DNA from 3 places in the Acidovorax sp. 69 genome. Region 3 is predicted to be linked to each of the others. Evidence: predicted binding sites of a transcription regulator. Region 3 holds the regulator's gene; each other region holds the start of a gene.

Region 1 (4,657 bases), 4.3 Mb from region 3:
ATCGCATAGTCGGCATTGACGGCCATCCATTCGGTGTCGGTCACACGCCCCGTCTTGCGGCGCAGCAGCACATGCAGATGGGCGGCAATGGCGAGCTTGTCGGAATCGGGCATGGAGTCTCCTTTTAAGCCGTTCAACCGTTCAGGCGCTCGCGGTGCTGGGCGATGTCGAGTCCGGTCTGCTCGCTCTGCTCGTCCACGCGCAGCCCCATCGCGAAGTTGATGATCCACAGCAGCGCGGCCGTCATCACCAGGCTGTAGGTCATCACCGCACCCACCCCAATGGCCTGGGTCAGCAAGCTGCCCTGCACGCCCCCCACCGTCTTGCTGGCCAGCACGCCCGTCAGCAGCGAACCCACGATGCCGCCAATGCCGTGCACGCCAAACACATCCAGCGAATCATCGGCACGCAGCAATCGCTTGAGCCCCGTGGCCCCCCAGTAGCACGCCAGCCCGGCCACCAGGCCAATCACCACTGCAGATCGCAGCGTGACAAAACCCGCTGCGGGTGTGATGGCCACCAACCCGGCCACCAACCCAGAACACAGCCCCAGCAAAGAGGGCCGCCCGCGCACCACCCATTCACCCAGCATCCACGACAGCGCACCAGCGGCAGCGGCCAAGTGCGTGACCGCCATGGCCAGGCCCGCGCGTCCATCGGCTGCCACCGCAGACCCCGCGTTGAAGCCAAACCAGCCCACCCACAACATGCCAGCGCCCGCCATGGTGAGCCCCAGGTTGTAGGGTTCGAAGGGCTCGCGCCCGTAACCCGCGCGGCGGCCCAGAAACCAAGCGCACACCAATCCGGCCACACCGGCATTCACGTGCACCACCGAGCCACCGGCAAAATCCAGCGCCCCCATCTGGGCCAGCCAGCCGCCCGGCTCCCACACCCAGTGCGCCACAGGGGCATAGACCACCAGAGTCCACAGGCTGATGAACACCAGCATGGCCGAAAACCGCATGCGCTCGACAAACGCTCCCACCAGCAACGCGGCGGTAATGATGGCGAACGTGAGCTGGAACATCGCATACACAGACTCGGGAATCTGCGGCGCAATGTGGCTCACAGCCAGCTTCCCGGCCTCCAACTGAAAGTCGAGCCCTGTGAACCAGGCACGGTCCCAGCCCCCCAGCCAGGCGCTACCTGGCGTGAAAGCCAGCGAGTACCCCACCGCAAACCAAAGCAGACTGACCAGCGCCGCGATGGCCACCACGCTGGCCATGGTGTTGAGAACGTTCTTCTTGCGCACCATGCCGGCATAAAACAGGGCAATGCCCGGCAGCGTCATGAGCAGCACCAGCGCGGTGGAGGTCATCATCCAGCCGGTGTGAGCGGCACTCACGGAGTCCTGGGCCACCAGTGAGGGCCGCGTCAGAGGCGCCGCAGCGGCAACCCCCGCCGCTGGAGACTCCGGCGCTGTCTGCGCCATCGCGTGCGTGAACAGCCCCAGACACAACGACGCAATCACAACGAACCGGCGTATGACACCCTGCATGAAGGCTCCCTTCGCAAATTGTTACAAGCGCGTTGCACGAGCCATGCCAGCCGATAGCCCCCGAATCGGGGCTCCAATCAGGCCGCGCGCCCAACAAAGGGGGGCGGGAAACCCCCAATGCACCACGGGGGTGCAACCGTTACAGTTGCAGCACTCGAAAGCGCGCTTCGGTGTGCCAAGCGAGGGGCCCGAGGAGACATCCTTTCTACCAAGAACCAAATTTCAAGCACCCAACGAGGTGCATACCTTTCCAGGCGCTGGCGATCCCAGCGCCTTTTTCTTGCCCGCTCGCAAAGCGATCTGCACGGCTTGCGCGCCACATCGGTCCAAAATTGATAGCAGGCCAGGTGCGAAAATAGAGCCATGGAATGGATTTTTATTACCCTGGCTTCGCTGCTCGCAGGCTTTGTGGATGCCATCGTGGGTGGCGGGGGCCTGGTGATGGTGCCGGCACTGTTTGCGGCTTTTCCGGGCGCCCCCCCGGCCACGCTACTGGGCACCAACAAGGCCGCTTCGGTATGGGGCACCGCCATGGCCACCTGGCAGTACAGCCGCAAGGTGCAGGTTCGCTGGTCGGCCATGCTGCCTGCCGCTGCCGCTGGATTTGCCGGGTCGTTTGCGGGCGCTTGGGCGGTCACGGTGATGTCGGCCGACTTCCTGCGCAAGCTATTGCCCCTGGTGTTACTGGGCGTGCTGGCGTACACGCTGGCCAAGCAGGAGCTGGGGCGGCACCACACGCCGCGTTTTGCGGGGCGCACCGAGGTGCTGGTGGCCTGCTTGATCGGCGTACTCATCGGTTTTTATGACGGTTTCTTCGGCCCCGGCACCGGCAGCTTTTTTGTCTTCCTGTTCGTGCGGCTGCTGGGCTACGACTTCCTCAACGCCTCGGCATCGGCCAAGCTGCTCAATTGCGCCACCAACATTGCCGCCATCGCCCTGTTTGCCGCCAAGGGCCACGTGTGGTGGCACTTTGCAGTGACGCTGGCCGTGGCCAATGTGGTGGGCAGCCTGCTGGGCACCCACCTGGCACTCAAACACGGCACGGGGTTTGTGCGCGGCATCTTCATCGTGGTGGTGAGCACGCTGATCCTCAAGACGGGTTACGACGCGTTTCTCCGGTAACCCCCCGCTGAGTCACCTTCCCCCTGAAGGGGGGCGCCCCCCGACCGGCGATGCCGGGTCCACGGGTGCACTCGCTCCCTGCGCCAGTGCCATAGACCCTATTCCCGTGGCCTGCCGGCCCAGATGCGCCTCCAATTCGGAGGCACCCCTCTAAACCTGTTGTGAATTGGCACACAACAGGGCCTCAAGGGTTGTCCGCAGGGTCAAGGAAAAAAATCACATATTTATAATCATTACCACTTGATGACGGCAGGCCTCGCGTTTTGCGATGTCTGTGCATCCGATCCACCAGCCTCCGGCCTGCTTACCCGCATGCCGGATTTTTTGTACCTGAAACACCCCCACAGGACCTATTCCATGAAACTGTTCAAGACTGTAGCCACCGCCCTCGCGCTCTGCGCCGCATTCGCCGCCCAGGCCCGGACACTGGACGAGGTCAAGAAAGACGGCAAGATCCTCATCGCCACCGAAGGGCAGTTCGCACCGTTCAACTACTTCAACGGCACCACCCTGACCGGTTTCGAAGTGGAAGTGGCCGAACTCGTGGCCAAAAAAATGGGGCTGCCCATCCAGTGGAAGACCCTGGGCTTTGATGCTCTGCTGACCGGCCTGCGCCAAGACCGCTGGGACCTCGTGATTGCTTCGCACGGCATCACCGACGAGCGCGCCAAGGCCGTCACCTTCACAGAGCCCCACTACTGCTCGGGCGGCATGATCATCGCCATGGACCCCGCCATCAAGGGCGCCAAGGACCTGGCCGGCAAGATCGTTGCCGTGCAGACCGGCACCAGCTACCTCGAAAACGTGCAGAAGGTCTCTTCCATCAAGGAAATGAAGAACTTCCCCACCGATGTGGATGCCCGCAGCGCACTGAACTCGCGGCGCGTCGACGCCTGGGTGACCGACCGCTTCGTGGCCAAGGCCGTGGCCGAGAAGAACCCCGGAGCCGGCTTCAAGCTCGGCGACATGCTGTTCATCGAACGCATCGCAGCCGCCGTGGCCAAAGGCAACAGCTCGCTGGCTGGCGGCTGGAACAAGGCCCTGGCCGAAGTCATGGCCGATGGCAGCTACGCCGCGCTGTCCAAAAAATACTTCAACGAAGACGTCCGCTGCCATTGAGCACGCCCCACTCGCTCTTGTCCTGACCGGGGTTTCCCATGCTCACTGCCCTTTGGCCACAGCGCTGGTCTCGCCAGCAGCGCAGCAACGCCACGCTTGTCTCGGCCGTCATCCTGATGGTCCTGGCGCTGGCGCTGCTGGGCCAGTTGCTCTCCTTCCTGCCCGAACCCATCGGCCCCAATGCCCAGGCGTTCTCTGACGGCGCCCGCACCACGCTCTGGCTCACCCTGATCAGCGGCAGCGTCGGGCTGGTGCTGGGCACCACAGCCGCCCTGGCGCGCACCGCGCGCTGGACGGCCGTGCGCTGGGTGGCCAGCTTCTATATCTGGGTGATCCGCGGGACACCGCTGCTGGTGCAGATCCTGTTTGTGTACTTCGCGCTGCCGGTACTGGTGCCGGGACTGAACCTGCCCGACTTCGCAGCGGCCGTGCTGGCCCTGGGCCTGAACGTGGGCGCCTACAACGCCGAGGCCATTCGCGCCGGGCTGCTGGCCGTGCCACGTGGCCAGACCGAGGCCGCCAAGGCCCTGGGCCTGGGCCGGGTGCATGTTTTCCTGGACGTAGTGTTCCCACAGGCGTTCAAGATTTCGTTGCCGCCACTGGTCAGCAACTTCGTGGCGCTGCTCAAAGACTCGTCGCTGGCCTACGCCATCGGCGTGGTGGAGCTGACCAACGTGGGCAACCGCATCCAGTCGGCCACGTTCCAGCCTATCGCCACACTGTCCACGGTGGCCATCACCTACCTGCTGCTGACCACGCTGGTCACGCAGATCTCGAACGCCGTGGAATACCGCTTCGACGTGGAAGGGCGCAACCAATGACACGCCAGCCCACGCCATTTATCGTGGTGGACCAGGTCTGCAAGTCCTTCGGCGCGCACCAGGTGCTCAAGGATGTGTCGACCACCTTCAACACCGG
Region 2 (4,657 bases), 4.4 Mb from region 3:
GAAGGCCGACAGCGTATGCCGGTTGGACATGTAGAAATAGCCCGTGGCCGCAATCAGCAGGTAAACATCCCTCGCGGAAATATCCTGTCGGAAAACGCCCTGCGCCTGGCCACTTTCGAGCACCCGACGAATCACCTCGATGGCGGGCGACGAATATTCGCGGGCCCGCATCGACTTGGAAATGTGTTTGCCCTTGTGCAGGTTTTCCGTGTTGAGCAGGGTGATGAATTCGGGGTTCTTGCGGTAGTACCCCACCACGAAGCGGATCACTGCCTGCAGGGCCTCGTCCGGGTTGTCCACGTTCAGAGCGAGTTTGGACTCGGCATCGTTCATGCGCCGGTAGATCTCTTCCAGCACCTCAATGAACAGACCTTCCTTGCTACCGAAGTAGTAGTAGATCATCCGGTCGAAGGACTTGGCGGCCTTCGATATCTTCTCCACACTGCCACCTTCGTAGCCATAGCGCGCGAACACCTTGGTCGCGGCCTTCAGGATGTTGTCGCGCGTGGTCTGTGCCGCCTGTTCGCGCACACCCGTTTTGCGGGTGGACGGTGAGCGGGTGGACGCAGTCCGGGTCTTGGTGGGGGTGGCAGACATGGCGGGTCCTGTTGGGTGGAGCCAGCCCGCAGCGCAAGTGCCTGGGGCTGGCCGGTGATCACTGCTCTGCGAAAGCGCGTTCGATCACGAAGTCGCCGGGTTTGGTGGTGTTGCCTTCCTTGAAGCCACGCACTTCCATCATGTGCTTGAGGTCACGCAGCATCTCGGGGCTGCCGCAGATCATCACGCGGTCTTCCACAGGGTTCAGCGCAGGCAGGCCCAGGTCGTTTGCCATCTGGCCGTTCTCGATCACGGTCGTCACACGGCCTTGGTGCTTGAACGCTTCGCGTGTCACCGTGGGGTAGTACTTGAGCTGCTTGGTGACCATCTCGCCCAAAAACTCGTGCTGAGGCAGTTCCTGCGTGAGGTAGTCGTGGTAGGCCAGCTCCTTCACTTCACGAACGCCGTGCACCAGGATGACTTCCTCGAATTTCTCGTAGGTCTCAGGGTCGCGGATCAGGCTCAGGAACGGGGCCACGCCCGTGCCGGTGGACAGCATGTACAGGCGCTTGGCGGGCAGCAGGTAGTCGATCAGCAGGGTGCCGGTGGGCTTTTTGCCGACCACGATGGTGTCACCCACCTTGATGTGCTGCAGGCGCGAGGTCAGTGGGCCGTCGGGCACCTTGATGGAGAGGAACTCCAGGTGCTCTTCGTAGTTGGGGCTCACGATGCTGTAGGCGCGCAGCAGGGGTTTGCCGTTTTCACCACGCAGGCCGATCATCGTGAAATGCCCGTTGGAAAAACGCAGCGCGGTATCGCGGGTGGTGGTGAAGGAGAAAAGGCGGTCCGTCCAGTGGTGGACAGTCAGGACGCGTTCTTCGAGAAAGGCGCTCATGGTGTTTGGGTCGACAAAGTTGAAAAAACAGGAAAAAACTGGCTGAAGTCCGGGCTCCGGGGGCGCTAAAGCCCCATATCCAGGCCGGAAAGCTTGTGGCTCACAACCCTCCATTGTTCCGCATCTGGGAGCGGGGGCTTTCTTTTGGTGATTGTGGGCAAGCCGGGGGCGAGTTTTTTGTTGAATTCAAGGAAGGATGCGAACTCGGCGGGAAGGTCTGTATCCGCATAGATGGCGTTGACGGGGCATTCGGGGATGCACACCGCACAGTCGATGCACTCATCAGTGTCGATGACCAGAAACTCCGGCCCCTCCTTGAAGCAGTCGACCGGGCACACATCGACGCAGTCGGTGTACTTGCACCGAATACAGGCGTCAGTCACTACGTGCGTCATTTTGGGGCTCCTCGTGCACCATTTTTGGGGGCGCAAAAACACCATTGCGGACCATGAACGATTGCGCTACATTCGCGATAAATGTAGTGATCACAACATTTAAGTTAAGTGAATGCTACACAAAATGCAATGCGCATACAAGCACTTGCAACAATGCAATGAATAGGTCGCCACGATGACTGAACACACCAAGACCGATGGGTTGCCGGGTATGGATGCGCCAGAGTTGCCGCAGGTGCTGGAGCGCGCCAGGCCTCGCAACGAGCGCATGAACGTCGCCAAGGTCGAGTGCAACGCGTGCCCTGTGTTGTGCCAGATATCGGAAGGCCGCGCCGGGGCCTGTGACCGCTACGCCAACCATGCGGGTGTGCTGGTGCGACTCGATCCGGTGGTGTTGCTGCGCAAGACCCTGGAGGCGGGCGAGGCCACGCTGGTGCCCTTTGTGGGCCGCGTGGCGGCGGGTGAGGCGCAGGAGGGTGTGGAGACAGAGCCTGTCGCTGCACCTTCCCCTTGGTCAGGGGATCTGCTGTTGTCGGAAGAGGTGTTCGTCACGGGTGTGGGTTCCTCCACCACCTATCCTGACTACAAACCCGCGCCGTTCATCGTGGGCTCCCAAACCGATGGCGTCGACATGGTGACGGTGGTCACCGAGGGCATCTTCAGCTACTGCAGCTTCAAGGTGAAGATCGATACCGACCGTTTCCTCGGGTCTGAGCAGGCCAACGTGCGCTGCAAGGGTGAGGTGGTGGGCCATGTGACCACGGCAGAGTATGGCTCGCAGATGTTGTCGCTCGGTGGTGTGCACCACCTCACGGGCGGCACCAAGAAAGAAGGCCGCGTCACTGCCGAGATGATGCAGTTGCTGGGCAACAAACAGGCGGTCGAGTTCACCATTGACGGTGGTGCGCAGTTGGTGATCCAGGCGGGCCGCGCGCCCATCGTCAACGGCGTGGCAGAGCAGCGCATGCGCGTGGGCTGCGGTTCGGCGGCCATCGGCATCTTTGCGCGCCAGTTTTACAGCCACGCGGACGAGGTGGTTGTGGTCGATGACCACATCACCGGGGTCCTCACTGAGCACCAGGCGGGTCGCTGTCTGGATATGAAGCCCTCGGGCATCCAGATGCGCGGGCGCAAGTCCACGCCGGGCCGCTACTTTCAGGTGGCCAACCCCGGCACGGGCTGGGGCGGCACCGATATTGCAGACCCTCTGTCCATCATCGAGGGTTGGGGCGAGGCCGTCGCGTGGCCGGGACTGCGGCTCTTGATGACTTCCACCACCGGAGAACATGCCAGCTGGTACGTGCTTGACGAATCTCTGGTGCCCGTAGAGGCTGCGATGCCTGCCGAAATCCGCAGCATCGTGGACCGCATCGGTGAAAACTGCGAACCCTCGCTGGCCTCGGTGTTGTTCCTGGGCGGTGCGGGCGGCAGCCTGCGTGCGGGGGTCACTGAAAACCCGGTGCTGCTCACACGCTCTATCAAAAATGCGCTGGTCAACGTGACCTGCGGCGGTGCCCCTGCCTATGTGTGGCCCGGCGGCGGCATCACGGTGATGGCGGATGTGCTGCGCATGCCGGACAACAGTTTTGGCACGGTGCCCACCCCCGCCATCGTGGCACCGATCGAGTTCAGCATGCGCCGCGCAGACTATGAGGCACTGGGTGGGCACACCAGTCAGATTCGCAGCCTGCGCGATGTGTTGGAGCGTGGTGCATGGCACAACGATGGAGCGCCCCAGGCGCGCGTGTGGCAGACGCTGCCCGCTGCCAATCCCTGGCCGCTGGGCCGCCCGCCCCTCTTGGGCTGATCGGGTTCGCACGATGAGCGCCTGCCGCAAGCCCCTGCCCGATGGCCGCTGGCATTTTCAGCATGGGCCGATGGATCTTGTCATCCAGGCCGAGGGGCAGCGCGGCGTCGTCGCGCAGGCGCACGAGCGCGCCTGGCACCGCTTTGAAGGGCTGCTGCAAGAACTGGTGAATGAACTGCCTGACTTGCGGGCGCCAGTGGGCGCCCGTTGTGTGCTGCAGGGAGTGGTGGCCCGTCGCATGTGGGATGCGTGTGCGCCCTATCGTGCAGGCTTCATTACGCCGATGGCTGCGGTGGCTGGTTCTGTGGCGCAGGAAATTCTGGCGTGTTACGGCCAGGAGGGCATTGACCGTGCATGGGTCAATAACGGGGGCGACATTGCCCTGCAGTTGGCGCCCGGCCAGTCCGTCACGGTGGGGGTGTACGCTGACATCGCGGCGCTGACTGCTGTGCAACTGCACAGCGGGCTGGTACTGGATGGGCAGATCGGCATCACCAGCGCTATGCCGGTGCGCGGTGTGGCCACCAGTGGTTGGCGTGGGCGCAGCCAGTCGCTGGGTATTGCCGACAGCGTCACCGTGCTGGCGCGCACGGCAGCGCAGGCCGATGCAGCAGCGACCATCGTGGCCAATGCCGTCAATGTGCAGGATGCGCGCATTGGCCGCATGCCGGCGTGCCAGGTGCGTGATGACAGTGATCTTGGAGCCATCCTCGTCACCGTGGATGTGCCCGCCTTGCCGCAGGAGCAGGTTCAGCAAGCGTTGCAGCACGGGCTGCAAAAGGCGCAAGAATTACAAGCGCAAGGGTTGCTCTGGTTTGCGCTGCTCGCCTGCCAGGGGCGGTTTGCGGTCACCCGTACACCGTGCGGGGAACTGGCGGGCGCTCCGGCCGTTAAAACCGACGCCATCGAAACAGAAGTTGGTTCAGTATTTGCTTAACGAATTGCACAGGTCCAAAAATGATCCAGATACGACGCGTTTTCACCCATCTTGAGGAAATCAGGCACGAATTTGGGCCGGTGGCT
Region 3 (4,657 bases):
GCCAAGCTGGCCATGTTGGGTTGGGAGGCCCGCGTGAGCGAGCGTGAGCAAAACGGCCGTGCGGTTTTCCGCGTGCGGGTGGGCCCGTTCACCAAGCGCGACGACGCAGAGCAACTCAAGGAAAAGCTTGATGCAGCTGGGGTGGAGTCTGCCCTGGTGCGCGTGCAGCGCTGAACTTTTTACTGAGCCTTGGCTCACACCCCCATACCCGAACCAGGAGAGTCTTTGTCATGAAACGCCGTGAGTTTTCTTTGTCCGCCGCCTCCGCAGTTGCTGCTACCACCCTGACGCTGCCAGTGGCCAACACCGCGCTGGCCCAGGCCCGCCAGTTCAAGGAGGGCAAGGACTTCAAGCGGCTGGACAAGCCCGTGGCGCCCGACGCGCCCGCTGGCAAGACCGATGTGATCGAGTTTTTCTGGTACAGCTGCCCCCATTGCAATGCGTTCGAGCCCACGCTGGACGCCTGGGTCAAAGCGGCGCCCAAGGATCTGAGCATCCGCCGTGTCCCCGTGGCGTTCAACGCCAGCTTTGTGCCACAGCAAAAGCTTTACTACGCGCTCGAAGGCATGGGCAAGCTCGAAGCGTTGCATGCCAAGGTGTTCCGTGCGATCCATGTGGAGAAGGCGAAGCTGGCCAAGGACGATGAAATCCTGGCCTGGGTGACCCAGCAAGGCGTGGATGTCGCCAAGTTCAAGGAGGTCTACGGCTCCTTCGGCGTGTCCAATCAGGTCCGTCGCGCTTCGCAGCTGCAGGACGCTTACGGGGTGGAGGGCGTGCCTTCGATGGGTGTTGCTGGCAAGTTCTACACAGACGGCACCATGGCTGGCAGCATGCAAACCGTGTTGCAAGTGGTGGAATACCTGGCCACCACGGCCCGCAAAGGCTGACGTTAAGCTGCCGCCTACCGTCTGGCACCCCCTCAAAAGCCCGCACAAGCGGGCTTTTTTCGTGGTGAAGGCCAACGGGTGGATACAATGATTGCAAGATTCGTGCCCTATGAACCATCGCCTCATCCCCCTTCTCTTGCTCGCAGCCCTGCTTGGCCCCTTGGGCGTGGCGCACGCCGAAAAGGCAGACCGCGCCAAACCGATGAACATCGAGGCCGATGCCCTGCGCCACGATGAACTCAAGCAGACCAGCGTGTTTTCGGGCCGCGTGGTCATGACCAAGGGCACCATCGTGCTGCGCGGTGCGCGGCTGGATGTGCGCCAGGATGCTGATGGCTATCAATATGGCGTAGTCACGGCGGAGGCCGGTAAACGGGCCTTTTTCCGCCAAAAACGCGACACGCTGGCCGGGGTGCCTGATGAGTTCATCGAAGGCGAGAGCGAAGTCATCGAGTACGACGGCAAGGCCGACAACGTGCGCTTCATTACCCGTGCCGAGCTGCGCCGCTACCGTGGGGCGATGCTCAGCGACGAAATCACGGGCGCCGTGATCGTCTACAACAACCTCACCGATGTGTTCACTGTGGATGGCCAGCGGACCCCTGCAGCCAATGCAGCGGGCGACGCCCCAGCCTCCGGCAGCCGCGTGCGCGCGGTGCTCGCGCCCAAGGACCCCAAGCCCGGCGCGACAGCACCGGTGCCGGCACTGCCTTCGTCAGCCCCTGTGCTGCGGCCCAGCAACAGCCTTGGCGGCGACGCGAAGTGAGCGCGCCGCCTGACCGTTCCGGCCCTGACTCCCAGGCCGGCAGCCGACTGGAAGTTCAGCACCTGGCCAAGTCCTATGGCAGCCGCAAGGTCGTCAAGGACGTGTCACTCACGGTTCAAAAGGGCGAGGTCGTGGGGCTGCTCGGCCCCAACGGCGCGGGCAAGACCACCTCGTTCTACATGATCGTGGGTCTGGTGCGCAGTGATGAGGGCGACATCCGCATCGACGGCCAATCGGTGGCCCATATGCCCATCCACCGCCGCTCGCGGCTCGGGCTGTCTTACCTGCCTCAGGAAGCCTCCATCTTTCGCAAGCTCTCGGTCGAAGAGAATGTGCGCGCCGTGCTGGAGTTGCAGCGTGGCGATGACGGCCAGCCGCTCTCACGTGACGCCGTTGAAGAGCGCCTGACGGCCCTGCTGCAAGAGTTGCGCGTGGACCACCTGCGTGCCTCGCCCGCCATGGCTTTGTCGGGCGGTGAGCGCCGCCGCGTTGAAATCGCTCGCGCCCTGGCCACCCAGCCGCGTTTCATTCTTCTGGACGAGCCCTTTGCGGGCATCGACCCCATCGCCGTGATCGAGATCCAGCGCATCATCGGCTTCCTGAAAGCGCGGGGCATCGGTGTACTGATCACGGACCACAACGTGCGTGAGACCCTGGGCATCTGCGATCACGCCTTCATCATCAGCGACGGCCGCGTGCTGGCGCAGGGCACGCCGTCCGAGATCGTGGACAACGCCGAAGTGCGCCGGGTGTACCTGGGCGAACATTTCCGCATGTGATGAAGCCAGGTCTCTCGCTGCGCGTCTCGCAGCATCTTGCACTGACCCCCCAGCTTCAGCAGTCGATCCGGCTGCTGCAGTTGTCCACGCTCGAACTCTCGCAGGAAGTCGAGCAGATGCTCGACGAAAACCCGTTCCTCGAACGCAATGCCGACGAAGCTCCGCGCGAAGAGTTTGGCCTGGAAGCGGCCGACACGCCCGCACAGGCCGATGACTACAGCGCGGACGATGCTATTTTTTCAGGAGCTACTAGCGCAAGCAGCACAAGCACTGAAAGCCAAAATGATGCTGAAGTCTCCAGCGCTGGCTCCGACGAGCCCGACTGGAGCGGCGACGGTACCGTGGAGATGGCGCCCAACGACGCCGAGTGGGGCGGAGATGCCCCTGCCCGCACGCGCAACGACTCCGAAGGCGATGAGGCCGACGCCACCGAGCTGGCCCGCTCCCATGAATCGCTGACCGCTTTTTTGCACCGCCAGGCGTTGGCGCTGCGCCTGTCCGAGATCGACCGCGCTGCGCTGCGCTTTCTCATCGAGTCGCTCAACGACGACGGCTATCTGGAAGACCCCCTGGAAGAGCTGGCCGTCAGCCTGGCGGGCCCCGAGGATCTGGAACAGATCGAAGAGCTGGTGCACCGCTTTACTGTGGCGCAGCGTTTGCTGCAAAGCCTGGAGCCTGTGGGTGTGGGCGCACGCGGCCTGGCGGAGTGCCTCACGCTACAGCTCAACGCCTTGGCGCAGGATGAAGACAGCGATGCCGACCCTGACACGGTGCAAACGGCACTGCGCATCTGCCAGCAGCCGCTGGAGATGCTGGCCCGGCGCGACGTGCGCCGCCTGACCCAGGCCTGCAGCGAAGGCGGCAGCAGTGGCGAAGAACGCACGCGCGCAGCCATGGCCCTGATTGCCCGGCTGGAACCGCGCCCAGGCCGCAGGTTTGTCGATGTGGAGCGCAACATCATCGTGCCCGACGTCATCGTGCGCAAAGCGGGGCGCGCCAATGGGCGTGATGGCCAGCACAACTTCATCGTCGCACTCAACCCCGACGTCATGCCGCGCCTGCGCGTGCATGACATCTACGCCGGCGCCCTGCGCGGCCACAAAGGCGGCGAGGGCCACCAGGGCATGCAGCAGCGCCTGCAGGAAGCGCGCTGGTTCATCAAGAACATCCAGCAGCGCTTCGACACGATCCTGCGGGTGTCGCGCGCCATCGTCGAGCGGCAAAAGAACTTCTTTACCCATGGCGAACTGGCCATGCGCCCGCTGGTGCTGCGCGACATTGCCGACGAGCTGGGCCTGCACGAGTCCACCATCAGCCGCGTGACCACCGCCAAGTACATGGCCACGCCGATTGGCACCTACGAGCTGAAATACTTCTTTGGTTCGGGCCTGGGCACCGAGACGGGTGGCAATGCATCCAGCACCGCCGTGCGCGCCCTCATCAAACAGTTCGTCGCGGCAGAAAGCCCCGCCAAGCCGCTGTCCGACAGCCAGATCGCTGAAATGCTCAAGGAGCAGGGCATTGAATGCGCGCGCCGTACGGTGGCCAAGTACCGCGAGGCGCTCAAAATTGCGCCAGCCAATCTGCGCAAGGCGCTGTAGATGTGCTGGCAGGTGGGTGCGCCCACCTGGTTTTTCCGTTCTGCTATTTCTCCTTCTACCCGCCGCTCCACCATGGCCCGCATCGTTTTCGACCTTCCTGCGCACTTCGGTTTTTCCACCGAAATGCAGATCTACATCAGCCACGTCAACCAGGGCGGCCACCTGGACAACGCGCAACTGCTCAGCCTGGTGTCCGAGGCGCGCGTGCGTTTCTTCCAGTCGCTGGGTTACCCCGAGGCCGATGTGGGTGGGTTGTCCATCGTGGTGGGCGACATCGTGGCGCAGTACAAGTCGGAAGGTTTCCACGGCGAGACCATGCGGGTGGAGATGGCGCCTGCGGACTTCAATCGCTACGGTTTTGACCTCGTTTTTCGCATGACCGAGAAGGCCGAGGGCCGCGAGGTGGCGCGCGGCAAGATCGGCATCGTTTTCATTGGCAAGGCCGACCGCAAGGTGGCGCCCATCCCCGAGTCCATCCGCCAATTGCTGCTTTTGCGCGCCTGAGAGGCTGAGCGCGTATCCTTTCGGCCAGTCTTATGAACCAACTCCAACTTTTCCTCCCCTGCGCCGCCGGCGTCGAGGGCTTTCTGGCCGACGAGGTGCACGCCATCACCGGCCTCACGG

What was found. Region 3 encodes sigma-54, which starts transcription at its own class of promoters, with help from an activator protein. Its sites were predicted from a motif close to TGGCANGNAANCTGCTTT; they were not measured.
Region 1: the regulator sigma-54 is predicted to act here: its motif matches at 1,530-1,547, upstream of CLU85_RS21855 (ammonium transporter).
Region 2: the regulator sigma-54 is predicted to act here: its motif matches at 1,941-1,958, upstream of CLU85_RS22315 (6-hydroxynicotinate reductase).

What each region holds. Positions count from the first base shown of each region.
Region 1 covers NZ_PGEP01000001.1:4,744,694-4,749,350, forward strand. The annotation lists gene CLU85_RS21850 (hypothetical protein) at 1-113, opposite strand, end outside; gene CLU85_RS21855 (ammonium transporter) at 134-1,498, opposite strand; gene CLU85_RS21860 (TSUP family transporter) at 1,862-2,620, shown strand; gene CLU85_RS21865 (ABC transporter substrate-binding protein) at 2,978-3,739, shown strand; gene CLU85_RS21870 (amino acid ABC transporter permease) at 3,778-4,560, shown strand; gene CLU85_RS21875 (amino acid ABC transporter ATP-binding protein) at 4,557-4,657, shown strand, end outside.
Region 2 covers NZ_PGEP01000001.1:4,844,742-4,849,398, reverse strand. The annotation lists gene CLU85_RS22330 (TetR/AcrR family transcriptional regulator) at 1-597, opposite strand, end outside; gene CLU85_RS22325 (ferredoxin--NADP reductase) at 656-1,432, opposite strand; gene fdxA (ferredoxin FdxA) at 1,498-1,827, opposite strand; gene CLU85_RS22315 (6-hydroxynicotinate reductase) at 2,003-3,634, shown strand; gene CLU85_RS22310 (UPF0280 family protein) at 3,648-4,571, shown strand; gene CLU85_RS22305 (amino acid synthesis family protein) at 4,592-4,657, shown strand, end outside.
Region 3 covers NZ_PGEP01000001.1:488,094-492,750, forward strand. The annotation lists gene CLU85_RS02230 (SPOR domain-containing protein) at 1-174, shown strand, start outside; gene CLU85_RS02235 (thiol:disulfide interchange protein DsbA/DsbL) at 231-887, shown strand; gene lptA (lipopolysaccharide transport periplasmic protein LptA) at 997-1,653, shown strand; gene lptB (LPS export ABC transporter ATP-binding protein) at 1,650-2,432, shown strand; gene CLU85_RS02250 (RNA polymerase factor sigma-54) at 2,432-4,033, shown strand; gene CLU85_RS02255 (thioesterase family protein) at 4,106-4,537, shown strand; gene CLU85_RS02260 (class I SAM-dependent RNA methyltransferase) at 4,570-4,657, shown strand, end outside.